DNA from 2 places in the Micromonospora sp. WMMD710 genome. Region 2 is predicted to be linked to the other one. Evidence: riboswitches for the same ligand, from Rfam matches in the RefSeq annotation. Region 2 holds a riboswitch; the other holds the start of a gene.
What was found. Region 2 has a riboswitch for cyclic di-AMP ahead of O7620_RS13700 (C39 family peptidase). Riboswitches for the same ligand answer to the same signal wherever they lie in the genome.
Positions count from the first base shown of each region.

Region 1: another riboswitch for cyclic di-AMP. It lies ahead of O7620_RS24510 (C40 family peptidase); the one in region 2 lies ahead of O7620_RS13700 (C39 family peptidase).

Region 1 covers NZ_JARUBD010000001.1:5,290,853-5,294,925, forward strand. Annotated here, with positions in the region: gene O7620_RS24500 (pyridoxamine 5'-phosphate oxidase family protein) at 1-242, opposite strand, end outside; gene dcd (dCTP deaminase) at 342-920, shown strand; gene O7620_RS24510 (C40 family peptidase) at 999-2,039, opposite strand; cyclic di-AMP (ydaO/yuaA leader) riboswitch at 2,053-2,188, opposite strand; gene O7620_RS24515 (peptidoglycan recognition family protein) at 2,423-4,073, shown strand, end outside.
Region 2 covers NZ_JARUBD010000001.1:2,989,652-2,993,724, forward strand. Annotated here, with positions in the region: gene O7620_RS13690 (alpha/beta hydrolase) at 1-244, opposite strand, end outside; gene O7620_RS13695 (hypothetical protein) at 365-1,393, shown strand; gene O7620_RS13700 (C39 family peptidase) at 1,465-2,313, opposite strand; cyclic di-AMP (ydaO/yuaA leader) riboswitch at 2,540-2,681, opposite strand; gene O7620_RS13705 (hypothetical protein) at 2,984-3,754, opposite strand; gene O7620_RS13710 (hypothetical protein) at 3,888-4,073, opposite strand, start outside.

The sequences.
Region 1 (4,073 bases), 2.3 Mb from region 2:
GGCGGGAACGAGTGCAACGCGTAGCGGCCGTCGCGTTCGAGGTCACGGCGCTTCGGAGAGTCGATGACGAAGCAGAACAGACCCTCGTCGGTGATGACCGGGGAGACCGGGTGGACCCGGGGCCCGCCGTCGGCGCGGACCGTGGCCAGGTAGCCGAAGCCCGGCCCGTACTGCTGCAGGAGAACGCGGATCCCGTCGGCGAGGCGGGGCTCGTCGGCGGCGAATTCGGACCAGGAAGCCATGCGGGCATTCTATCGAACAAATGTACGAGCAGCGACCTCGACGCGCTGGTCACCGGCACCGAATCCGGGCGCCGCGCGAGACGCCGCTATGGTGGTCCGATGCTGCTCTCCGACCGCGACCTGGTCTCCGAGATCAAGGCCGGCACGCTGGGCCTGGAGCCCTTCGAGCCCATGCTGGTCCAACCGTCCAGCATTGACGTACGACTCGACCGGCTGTTCCGGGTCTTCAACAACCACCTCTACACCCACATCGACCCGGCGATGCAGCAGGACGACCTGACCTCGGTGGTCGAGGTGCCCGACGGCGAACCGTTCGTCCTGCACCCGGGGGAGTTCGTGCTCGCCTCGACGCTCGAGGTCATCTCGCTGGGCGACCAGCTCGCCGGCCGGCTCGAGGGGAAGAGCTCACTGGGCCGACTCGGTCTGCTCACCCACTCCACCGCCGGCTTCATCGACCCGGGCTTCTCCGGGCACGTGACGCTGGAGCTGTCCAACGTGGCGAACCTGCCGATCACGCTCTGGCCGGGCATGAAGATCGGCCAGCTGTGCATCTTCCGGCTCTCCTCGCCGGCCGAGCACCCGTACGGCTCGGTGGTGTACGGCTCGCGCTACCAGGGGCAGCGGGGGCCGACGCCCAGCCGCGCCTGGCAGCACTGGCGTACCTGGCCGACCCGCTGACCCGCGACGCACGACCGGGCAGACGCCGAGGGCCCGCCGCGAACGGATCGCGGCGGGCCCTCGGGCGTCCGGGCTGGGTCAGCCTGGGCGGCCGTAGCTGTGGATCGGGCCGTCGCCGACCTTCTTCATCTTGACGGGCTGACCGGCCTGGGGGGCGTGCACCACCCAGCCATTGCCGACGTACATGCCGACGTGGTGGATGTCGCTGTAGTAGAAGACCAGGTCACCGGGGAGCAGGTCGCCCTTGCTGACGTTCTTGGTCACCCGGCTCTGCGCGGCGGCGTTGTGCGGCAGCGACACCCCGGCCTTGGCCCAGGCGGCCAGCATCAGCCCGGAGCAGTCGTACGAGTTCGGACCCTCGGCACCCCACACGTAGGGCTTACCGATCTGGGCGCAGGCGAACTTGACCGCCGTGCCCGCGGCACCTCCGGGATAGCTGGCCGGGCAGGGCGCGGGACGCAGCGGGCCGCCGCCACCGTTGCCGTACACCTTGAGGCGCAGCTTCTGCAGGCGGTCGATCTCCTCGTTGATCTGCTTCTTCTTCGCCGCCAACTGCGCCTCGGTACGGCCCAGTTGGGTCACCATCTCGTCCAGCGGCGCCTTCTGCGCGGCCAGTTCGTCACGCAGGTCGGCCACCTGGCGGACGTCCTGCTGCTGGTTGTGCGCGAACCGGTCGAGCATCTCGAGCTGCCCGACCACCTCGCTCGGCGACCGGCTGCCGAGCACCGCGTTGACGGTGGAGACGTTCTCGCCCTTGTACGCACGCACGGCCAGGGCGCTGACCTTGTCCATCGCGGCGTCGACCTGACGCTCCAGGGGAGCGATCCGGGCGGCCAGGGCGTCGGCCTGCTTGCGCTTGACGGCGAGGTCGGCCCGGGTGGCGTTGTGCCGTTCGATGATGGGTTCGAGTTTGTTCCAGTCGGCGTCGATCTGGCGCTCGATCTCGGCGACGGACGGGTCGGCGTGGGCCGCCGTGGCGCTGCCCGTCAGGACGACGGCGACGCCGACCAGTGCGGCGAGAGCGTTGGTGAAGCGGGACCAGCGTGGGCGCGGCACGATCGTTGTCGGGCCGGCTGCTGCCGGCCGCTCGGACGGCGGCCGCGGGGCATGGAGTGCCACCGGGGTTCCGTTCTCCTTCTTCCTGACCGCCTACCGGGTTAGCTGACGGGTTCGGGCGGGAAGTCGGCGCCCTACCGCAGTGGCTGCGGATTCACCCCGAGGAACCTGGGTCCCCGGTTCGTTCGGAAACGACTCGGCGGTGTCGGTCCGTCACCGCCCGGGGTGGGCGGACCTGCTATCGGGCCGACGAATGACCAGCGTAGAGACGCCCGTTACCGATCCGCAACCCGTGCGGCCGTGACACTCCGTACCGATCGGAGAGGGTCGCCGGCGATAGGCGAAGATTTCCTTCCGAACGCGTCGATACATGGAAAGGTATTGACGCGGACTCCCGGGCGGCGCGAAGGTGACCTCACCTTTGTCCGTGGAATCTAGGGGGTTCGATGCACCGTCCAACCCTGTCCGCCGGCCGGCGCGCCCTGCTCGCCGCCGCCGTGGTCGCCGCCGCGACCGGGGTACCGCTACCCGCCGGCGCGGCCGCCGCCGCACCCACCGTCGACCGTCAACAGCGGTACGCCGCCGCGGCAGCGGAGTACGGCGTACCGATCGACGTGCTGCTCGGCGTCTCCTACCTGGAGTCGCGCTGGGACAGCAACGCCGGCACACCGAGCACCAGCGGCGGCTACGGCCCGATGCACCTGACCGACGCCCGCCACGTGGCCGCCCTGCCCGGGCGCGGTCACCACGACGCCGGCACCGAGGACCCGCGCGGCGACGACTCCCGTCCGGCGCTGGCACCCGCGCCCCCGCAGGCCGCGGACCCCGCACCACCCGGCACCGCGTTGCAGACCGTGGACACCGCCGCCACCCTGACCGGCGCGGCGCCGGAGTCGCTGCGCACCGACCCCGACGTCAACATCCGGGGCGGGGCGGCGCTGCTGGCCGCGTACCAGAAGGAGCTAGGTGCCCCGGTGGGCGCCGGCACCGACCCGGCCACCTGGTACGGCGCGGTGGCCCGCTACGCCGGCGCGGACAGCGCCGACGCGGCGGCGGCCTTCGCCGACGAGGTCTTCACGACGATCGGCGCCGGCGAGTCCCGGGTGACCGACGACGGCCAACGGATCACCCTGCCGGCCCGCGCGGTACAGCCGGAGCGTTCCTGGCTGGACCGGCTGGGCCTGCGCCGGCTGGCCCGACCGGACGGGCTGGAATGCCCCCGCACCGTCTCCTGCGAATGGATCCCGGCGCCCTACGAGGCGTTCGGCGACGGGGACTACGGCAACCACGACCTCTCCGACCGGCCCGCCCGGCAGAAGATCGAGTACATCGTCATCCACGACACCGAGGCGAGCTGGGCGACCACCCTGAAACTCGTTCAGGACCCGACCTACGTGAGCTGGCACTACTCACTGCGCTCGGTGGACGGGCACATCGCCCAGCACGTGAAGACCAAGGACGTCGGCTGGCACGCCGGCAACTGGTACGTCAACGCCAAGTCGATCGGCCTGGAACACGAGGGCTTCGCCGCGCAGGGCACCTGGTACACCGAGGCGATGTACCGGACCTCGGCGAAACTCGTCCGGCACCTCGCGCTGCGGCTCGGCATCCCGCTGGACCGCCAGCACATCATCGGCCACGACAACGTGCCCGGCACCATCGCGTCGACCGTTCGCGGGATGCACTGGGACCCGGGGCCCTACTGGGACTGGTCGCACTACTTCGACCTGCTGCACGCGCCGCGACTGGACACCGGCACCCCGGCCACCGGGCTGGTCCGGATCGACCCGGACCCCGCCACCAACCAACCGGTGTTCACGGGATGCGTCACCCCCGGCGTGCCGTGCGCGCCGCGCGGCTCCTCGTCGGTGGTGCTGCACACCGCGCCGTCCGCCGACGCGCCCCTGGTCAACGACATCGCACTACGCCCGGACGGCACCCCGAACACCATGGAGGTGTCGGATCACGGCGCCCGGGCCTCCGCCGGCCAGACGTACGCGTTGGCCGGCCGGCAGGGGGACTGGACGGCCATCTGGTACCTCGGACAACGCGCCTGGTTCCACAACCCGGCGTCCGCGCCGACGGCCAGGTGGACCG
Region 2 (4,073 bases):
GCACGACGAGCCGGTCGTCGGCTGCCAGGCCGTGGGCGATCCGCTCGGCGAGGCCCGCGAAGGAGTACGACGGCAGCGGCGCCGACCAGCCGTGGCCGGCGAGGTCCGGGGCGAGCCACCGCCCGGGCCAGTGCTGCTCCAGCAACGGCGCCGAGGGCAGCCACACGTCGCCGGTCGCCCCCATCCCGTGCAGTAGCAGCAGGACCGGCCCACGCCCGGCGCGACCACCCGATTCATCCCCCACGGCCGCAGTCTCCCACGGTTCGCGGCCAGGTACGAGCGTCGTGCGCGGACCCGACCGACAAAGATCCACTGTAGAGTGCGGCACCTGGACGGGGCATCGTCGTCGCGGAGAGGAGCCCCCGTGCTCAGAAGGTATCGATCAACACTGGTGGCGGCGGTGACGGTCGTCGCGCTCGGCAGCGCACCGGCCGTACCCGCGCTCGCTACACCGGCACCCGTCGCGGACGTCGCGGCGGCCGATCGCGTCCTGCGGGTCTACAACAACAACATCGAGAACCTGGTCATGAACAACTCCGACGGGAGTTGCACCCGGATCTCCGGACCGGACCACCTGAGCTCGATCCTGGTCGACGACGCCGGACGCACCGGCACCAGCGGCGTGGCGGCCCCCGACATCCTCATCGTGCAGCAGGTGCGCGGCACCGGCCAGGCCGAGGCGTACGCCGATCAACTGTCGGCCATGTTCGGTTACCCGGCGGGCACGTACGGCGCGATCGTGGCCTGGAGTGATCCGGAGCCGTGGGGCAGCACCCACCGGTGCAGCTCCCAGTCGCTCGGCGACCTGAAGAAGAAGCAGACCAACGGGATCATCTGGAACACCAGGACGCTCAGCCTCGCCGCCGGTGACATCTCCAAGTACTGGAGCGCGGGTTGGCTCAAGCCGGGCACCGCGTACGCCGACGGCGCCGGGTGCACGCTGTACAAGCCGCCGAACAGCGACCCGGACAGCACCGATTACGACAAGTGGAAGCGGACCAGCGCCATCGCGGCCCGGTTCACCGTCAAGGCGACCGGCACCAGCGTATTCGCGGCGACCATGCACCTGCCACAGGAGAACCGGCAGAACGCGTGCGCCGGCGACGGTGACCGGGGCATCGCCAACAGCGGCATCCACCTGGGTGCCGACGCGACGAGCCTGTTGAACGCCTCCACGATCCGGATCGTGGGGATCGACGCGAACCGCACGGGCATCGCGGCCGGCACGCTGAGCGGCTACGGCATGACCGGGTACGGGTCGGCCGCCACCAGCGGCTCCAGCAAGATCGACTATCTGTTCGTGAAGGGAAGCGTGCGGCCGTCCAGCATCGGCCACACGGTCAGCGGGACGAAGTCGAACCACTTCGCGCTGTACGGCTTCATCGACTACTGAGCGGGACACGAAGACGCCGCAGGCGCCGCCCCCTCGTGGGAGACGGCGCCCGCGGCGCTCCACCGCCTGGGTCAGGCGGAGTAACCCCGGGTGGCGATCCAGTTGGCCAGGTCGATCGTGGTGACCCAGTACGACGGGTCGGCAGCGTTCGCCGAGTCGGCGATCCGCACGGTCCGACCGTTGTCCTTGTAGCCCACGACGGCGATGTAGTGCCCGCCGCCGTAGGAGTGCCAGCCGCCGTCGGTGTCGGTGGCGTCGCCGACCACGTTGGCCACCACGCCACGGCCGTCGGTGATCGCGGCGACCACGTCGGCCTGGAGGCGATCCATCTGGGCCGGGCTGGGCGAGCCGGCGAACATCCGGGTCCGGTACGGGGAGCCCTTCACCTCGGCGTTGAGCACCCGGGTGGTGTCCTCGGCCGAGTTGGTGCCCATCTCGGTGGTGCCCAGCTCGACGGCGAGTTCGTCCAGGGTGCGGTCGACACCGCTGGCGCTGAGCGCGTTGCGGGTGGCCGCCGGACCACAGTTGTAGTAGGTGTTCTGCGCCTCGTAGTCGTAGTCGAGCACCTTGGTCGCGGGCGGCTTCGGCGGCGTCGGCTTCCGGGTGAGGTCCGGGTTGCCGCTGGCCTTCGCGGCGGGCGACGCGGCGCTGGCGGCCGGGGCGGCGGTGCTGGGCGCGACGCTGGCCGAGGGGGCCGCGACGCGCGCCTGGCTGCGGGACGCGGCGGTGTCGCTGCGCATCTCGGCGACCGTGGTCGCGGTGTGCTGGCTGGCCGGGGCGCCGTCGGCGTCGGCGAGCAGGACACCGGTGGTGGTCGCGATCGCGAGGGCCGCGGCGGAGGCGGCGACGATCTGGTACGGGCGCTCGGTGCTGAGGCGGCGGAGCTGACGGTGCAGGGTGTGCTTCACGGGGTCCTCCACGGTTCGGGGGAGAGCGGCACACCGGGGCCGAGCCGGTATCCGGGCAGGCGCCAGCGCGCGGACCGGGGTCCGCGGATGGTGAACCGCTCAGGGGAACGCCCGGCGCGGCCGGGCGGGAAAAACGGTGACCCGGGGGGTCAGCTCACCGACCGGATGAGCGGGGGCACCGTGGCGCCGTGGAGGCGGAGGAACAACCGAGGGGTGGAAAGGTGCTGCACGAGGATGGAACTCCTTCCGACACCGCCTACCGGGTTAGCTGACGGATTCGGGCGGGAAGATCGCCCTACCGCGGGCCGTGGCTCGCGGATTCACCCCGGACTTACTGATGGGTCCCCGGTTCGTTGATCACGATTGAGCGGGTCGGCGCGGCGTCGCCTCTTGCGATCGGTTACCGCACCGGACGGGACGACAATACTGGCCGGTTCAAGCCCTTGCCAAGCCGTGTCCACCTGCGTAAACATCATTTCGCCTGACAATTTCTGCGCGTATTGCCGATGACGTGACTCGATGGGACAACCGGTGACGGCGACGCCTGTGGTCGACAACCGGACAGGCCGCCGGCAACGTCGCCAAAATCGCGGGACCAATCGGGCCGATCGCGCCGGACGCCCGATTTCCCGGGCCCGTGACCGGGCTCACAGCACAGATCGGGCTCAACCGCTGATCGGGCTCATCCGACGCGAGCCGGACGCCACCGCGCCACCACCGCGGGACGGAACACCCGGGTCGCCGTCCGGCGGGCCGGCACCGCGGTCGGCCGGAGCCGGGCGGCCGCCGCGTACGCCTCCTCAGCGAGAGTGCTGGCCGACTCGGCGGCCAACTCGGCGTCCCGCCAGGCCGACCGCTCCCGCCCGGCGGCCACCGCGTAGTCGGCGCGCCTCGCGTCCCTGATCGCCCGGGCGATCAGGGCCTCCTGCTCGACCGGGTGCCGGCGGGGATCCCACCCGCGCCGGTGCCCGAACACGTCGCCGAGCTGCCCCATGGTCAACTCTCCGCGCCAGTGCGCCGCCATCGCGGCGCGGTGCAGGTAACGCTCCCGAGCGGCGTACTCCGCAGGAGTGTGCGGCGTGCGCGGGGTGGGCAGCGCCCCGGCCCCGGCGAAGCGACGGGCCGCGGCGTCCGCCTCGTCGTAGCGGGCCCAGGCCCGTTCCACCCGCTCCTGACTGATCAGCCAGTCAGCGCGTCGCCGTCGGGCGGTCTGGGCCGCGCCGGCCGCCGCGACGGCCACCTCCTCGGCGTAGCGCCGCAGGTCGGCGGCCTCGGCCGCGGCCACCTCACGGGCGGTGGGCGCGGTTGGGGCTGGCTCCCCCGTCGGCCCGCCCCGCTCCGGGCGGGCGACCAGGACGGCCAGCACGCTGAACGCCAGCAGGAACAGGGCCGACCAGATGGCGGCGGCCTGGGGCACCTCGGTCAGAAACTGGTAGAAGACGACGGTCTCCATGGTCGACACCTCGGAACGAGAGCGATGCGATGGTGGCCGCACGGGCCGACCGGATCGCGGCGGGGCCACGGGTCGGCGGGTGCGGGGCTGGTGGATCGACAGGGCGCGGCGGCGGAACGGTCGTCCCGGTGGATCAGCGGCGGGGCGGAGCCCGCGGCGCCCGGCTGGTCGGCCCGTCGGTGTGCGGCAGCCGGTCGGCCCCGGCCACCCGCACCGGAGTCACGCCCAGGGCGACGACGACGTTTCGGGCGGCCAGGCTTGCCGGCTGCGGATCGGCCGACCGTGCCGCGATGCGCGGGTCAGCGGCATCGCCGGCGGT